DNA from 2 places in the Micromonospora sp. DT228 genome. Region 1 is predicted to be linked to the other one. Evidence: riboswitches for the same ligand, from Rfam matches in the RefSeq annotation. Region 1 holds a riboswitch; the other holds the start of a gene.
The links. Region 1 has a riboswitch for ZMP and ZTP ahead of ACLQ29_RS25105 (glycine hydroxymethyltransferase). Riboswitches for the same ligand answer to the same signal wherever they lie in the genome.

Region 1 (2,431 bases):
GTGGGTGGTGGTGGTGACGATGTGCGCGTGCGGCACCGGGTCGAAGTCGCCGGTGAACACCTTGCCGGCCACCAGGCCGGCGAAGTGCGCCATGTCGACCATGAAGGTCGCGCCCACCGAGTCGGCGATCTCCCGCAGGATCCGGAAGTTCACCTTCCGGGGGTACGCCGAGTAGCCACCGACCAGGATCAGCGGCTTGAACTCGCGGGCCGCCTCGGCCACCCGGTCGTAGTCGATCAGGCCGGTCGTCGGGTCGGTGCCGTAGCTGCGCTGGTCGAACATCTTGCCGGAGATGTTCGGCCGGAAGCCGTGGGTGAGGTGGCCGCCGGCGTCCAGCGACATGCCGAGCATCCGCTGGTTGCCCAGCTCGCGGCGCAGCGCGAACCAGTCGGCCTCGGTGAGGTCGTTGACCTGGCGGACCTGCGCCTTCTTCAGCGCGGGGGACTCCACCCGGTCGGCCAGCACCGCCCAGAACGCGACCAGGTTGGCGTCGATGCCCGAGTGCGGCTGCACGTACGCGTGCGCCGCGCCGAACAGCTCCCGGGCGTGCTCGGCGGCGAGCGCCTCGACGGTGTCCACGTTCTGGCAGCCGGCGTAGAAGCGGCGGCCGACGGTGCCCTCGGCGTACTTGTCGCTGAACCAGTTGCCCATGGCCAGCAGGGTCGCCGGGGAGGCGTAGTTCTCGCTGGCGATCAGCTTGAGCGACTCCCGTTGGTCGGTCAGCTCGGCGCCGATGGCGTCGGCCACCCGCGGCTCGACAGCCCGGATCACCTCGAGGGCACTACGGAATGCGGTGGACTCGGCGTTGCGCGACATGCGACCTCCAACAGACGTGCGGGAAGGCCCAGGCGCTCGGCAAACGTCCTCGTGACGGGGCCGCTCCCCGATGGTTGTCCATCCCCACGCGCCAGTAACGGCCCGCGCTGATCGTACCGGGCCGGCCGGGGACGTCCCGGGCGACCTCCGTTGCGCTCCCGCGGGTGTCGGTAGCGGCGGTGGTCAGACCATCGACAGCGTCCCGGGGATCTCGTCGAGCAGCTCCCGGGCGAGGAAACCGATCCGGCCGTAGCGGGGGATCAGTCGCTGGCCGCTCACCGCGTGCGCGAACGAACCCCAGCAGGCGGCCTGCGCCGGGTCGGCGCCCCGGGACAGCAGCCCCGCCAGCAGCCCGGCGAGCACGTCCCCACTGCCGGAGGTGCCCAGCCCGGCGTCGCCGCTCTCCTCCCGCCACCTCCGGCCGTCCGGCGCGGCCACGTGCCCGTAGAGCGAGACGACCGCCTCGTACCTGTCGGCCAGCTCGGCCGCCTCGGCGTCCAGGTCGTCGCCCGGTTCCCGGCCGAGCAGGTGCCCGGCCTCGGTGACGTTCGGGGTGAGCACCACGGGCCGGCCCGAACCGGCGAGCAGGTCCGGTGTGTGACTGAGCGCGCCGAGGGCGTACGCGTCGAGCACCAGCGACGTCCGCGGCGGGGCCGCCTCCAGGACCAGACCCAGCAACCGCCTGGTCTCGTCGATCGCCCTCAGTCCCGGCCCGACGGTCACCACGTCGGCCTGGGCGACCAGCTCGCCGAGCTGCCCGTCCCGGTCGGCGGCCACCGCGCCGTCGGAGGTCTCCGGCAGCCCGACCACGAGCGCCTCGGGCACCTGGATGCTCAGTGTGGCGGCGGCGGACTCGGCGACGGCGAGCTGGAGCACCCCGGCGCCGGCGCGCAGCGCGGCCACCCCGGCGAGCAGCACCGCACCGGGGGTGAAGCGGGAACCGCCGACGATCAGCACGGTGCCCCGGCTCTCCTTGCCGCCGGCCGGCACCGGTAGCGCCCAGTCCCGCAGCAACCCCGGTGTGATCACCTGCACCTCAGACCGGTTCGGCATGGATCTCGTCCTCCCTGGTCGGCTGGGCGCCCTGGCGCCGCAGGTGGCCGACCTCGTTGAATCCACCAAGTGTCAGACGGCCCCGCGCGTCGGCGGACCAGTCGGTGATCGAGCAGTTGGCGATCACGTGCTCGCGGGTCAGCGCCATCAGGTCCGGCTCGGTCAGCCCCTCCACCAGATAGCGCAGCAGGAAGACGAGCGCGTCGTGGCCGAACAGCAGCACCCGCTGGCCCTCGTGGTCCCGGCGCAGGTCGCCGAGGAGCGTCCGCAGCCGCAGCGCCACGTCGGTCCAGGACTCCCCGCCGGGCGGACGGTAGTAGAACTTGCCGAGCCGGGCCCGCCGCTCGGCCTCGTCCGGATATCGCCGGCGTACGCCGTGCCCGGTCAGGCCGTCGAGGATGCCCAGCTCCCGGTCGCGCAGCCGCTCGTCGCGGCTCATCGGCACCCCGGTGCCGTGCAGCGCCAACTCGGCGGTGCAGACCGCCCGCAGGTACGGCGAGACCACCGCCACGTCCGGCCGGTGCTCCGGCGGCAGCCCGGTCAGCCAGCGGCCGGTGGCCCG
Region 2 (2,431 bases), on a different contig from region 1:
GGGTGGTCGCCGTCGACGTGCCGGGCGGGCAGATCCGGCGGCTCTTTCCGCTGGAATGGGACACGTCGCGAGGCGGCCACCTGTTCGGTGGCGTCGGTGCGTACTGCGACGACCGGGCCGGGCCGTCGCTCGTGCACACGGGCGCGGTGCACAACGGCGGGGGCAGACTGCCGGGGAGCGCCTTCGTGGTCCGCCGTCGGTATCCGACGGGTGAGCTGCAATGGATCTTCACCGCCGACGGGGAGGCCGCCGCGCTGGACGCCGACGATACTTTCGTCCACGTCGTGTTCAGCTCGGGGGAGCTGGTCGTCCTGAAGACCGAGGACGGCAATGTCCACGCGCGACAGGAACTACGGATCGCCGGCCACCCTGTCGTACCGCTCTCGCTGACGCGGGTAGCTGTCGGCCGCCTGGCGATCGGCACCCTCGACGGCCAGGTGCTTGTCGTTCCCGTCCCGGCGGCCGCAGGTTGAGCGAACAGCAGGTGACCGGCCGGTCACCTGCTGTTGCCCATGATCAGGTGATGAAAAATAGGTCAGAGACGGCCCTGGGACCTACTTTTCATCACCTGATCATGGAGAGTGTGCGCTCGGCGGCGCGCACGGCGTTGTGGAACAGCATCGCGACGGTGGTCGGACCGACCCCGCCGACCCGGGGCGTGATGGCGCCGGCGACCTCGGCGCACGCTTCGTCCACGTCCGGCAGGAGGCGTCGCCCGTCGTAGCGGACGCCGGCCCCGATGACGACAGCGCCCGGCTTGACGTGCTCGGGCCGCACGATCCCGGGTACGCCGGCGGCGGCGACGAGGATGTCGGCGCGGCGGGTGTAGCGGGCCCAGTCGGGCACGCCCGTGTGCACGACGGTGACGGCGGCGTTGGCGGTGGGGCGCTTCTGGGCGAGCAGCATCGCCAGGGGCCGGCCGAGGGTGGCGCCCCGGCCGAGGATGACGACCTCGCGACCGGCGACGGGGATCTCGTAGTACGCCAGGAGGGCTTCGATGCCGGCGGGGGTGCACGGCAGCGGGCCGGGCAGTCCGACGGCGAGGCGCCCCATGTTCAGCGGGTGCATGCCGTCGACGTCCTTGTCCGGGTCGATTGTCTGTAGCGCCGCGTCGTAGTCCAGATGGCCCGGAACGGGGTACTGCACGAGCAGTCCGTGCACGGCCGGATCGGTGTTGAACCGGGCGATGGCCTGGTGCAGCTCGGCCTGGGTGGCGGTGGCGGGCAGGTGCACGTGCGGGGAGTCGAACCCGAGTTCGGCGGCCTGACGCTGCTTGATGGAGATGTAGCCGGCGCTGGCGTCGTCGTCGCCGACGAGAATTGTGGCGAGGCTCGGTGTGATCCCGCGGCTGCGCAGGCCTGTGGCAGCGGCGGCGGTCTCGGCCAGGACGGCTTCGGCGACGGGGGCACCCGGCAGGAGCCGGGCCGTCCCCGACGGGGTGTGGTGCTCCGCGGATCCACGTGTCGTGGTCATGATGTTCCTCCACGCAGGCGCCCAGGCGGTCGACGCCCGCGAGAGGCTCCCCGATGGTTCGACCATCCCGTGCCGCCAGTCGCCGGTGCCCTCGATAATGCCGCATCACCAGGGCATCTGCCCAACCGGACCAGCAGCTGCGCCGCAGGGCGGGAGGGCACGCGGTGCCGCGTCGGCGGCGCGCGGGGCCGATCAGTCGGCCGGAGCGTTCGGTAACACAAGCGGCCCGTCTGACGAAGTAGAGGTGTGAAGGCTACGAGAGAGGACAGCCTGTGAATGAGCCCGGCGAAGCGGGGGGCGACATCTCCGGCATCGGGGCCGATCCGGTGGCCTTCGAGGTCTTCTACCGGCGGCACCTGGAGGCGGTGGGCCGGTTCGTGGCGCGGCGGGTCGACGACCCGCACCTCGCCGCCGACCTGACCGCCGACGTGTTCCTCGCGGTGATCGAGTCGGCGGGCGGCTACCGGCCGGACCGGGGTAGCCAGGTCGGCTGGCTGTACGGGGTGGCCCGCAACGTCATCGGCGACGAGCGGCGTCGGGCGGCCCAACGGCTGCGGGTGACCGGTCGACTGGCCGGACGACGAGACCTGGGCCCCGATGACATCGCGCGCATCGAGGAGCGGATCGACGCCGAGTCGGCGGCCCGCCACACCTATCGGGCGCTGAGCGAGCTGCCCGAGGGCACCCGAACGCTTGTCGAACTCGTCGCCGTCGACGGCCTCACCGTCGCGGAGGCGGCCACCGTGGTCGGGATGTCCCCGGTCGCTGCCCGGGTCCGCCTGCACCGAGCCCGTCGCGTCGTCCAGGCCGTGCTCGCCCGCCCGGCCACCACCCTCGCCTGATGAGACGGAGCTGACATCATGAACAAGATCGAACAGTCGACCGAGGGTTTCGAGGAGCAGCTCCTCAGAGATCTGACCGCCCACGTCGCCCGGCGGGCCGAGGTGGCTTCGGCGAC

Region 2: another riboswitch for ZMP and ZTP. It lies ahead of ACLQ29_RS18080 (bifunctional 5,10-methylenetetrahydrofolate dehydrogenase/5,10-methenyltetrahydrofolate cyclohydrolase); the one in region 1 lies ahead of ACLQ29_RS25105 (glycine hydroxymethyltransferase).

The regions. Positions count from the first base shown of each region.
Region 1 is NZ_JBNCKO010000014.1:85,017-87,447, reverse strand. Features, by position in the region: gene ACLQ29_RS25105 (glycine hydroxymethyltransferase) at 1-816, opposite strand, end outside; ZMP/ZTP riboswitch at 836-925, opposite strand; gene ACLQ29_RS25100 (NAD(P)H-hydrate dehydratase) at 1,000-1,869, opposite strand; gene ACLQ29_RS25095 (histidine phosphatase family protein) at 1,853-2,431, opposite strand, start outside.
Region 2 is NZ_JBNCKO010000008.1:150,061-152,491, forward strand. Features, by position in the region: gene ACLQ29_RS18075 (hypothetical protein) at 1-473, shown strand, start outside; gene ACLQ29_RS18080 (bifunctional 5,10-methylenetetrahydrofolate dehydrogenase/5,10-methenyltetrahydrofolate cyclohydrolase) at 565-1,473, opposite strand; ZMP/ZTP riboswitch at 1,486-1,566, opposite strand; gene ACLQ29_RS18085 (RNA polymerase sigma factor) at 1,746-2,315, shown strand; gene ACLQ29_RS18090 (CU044_5270 family protein) at 2,334-2,431, shown strand, end outside.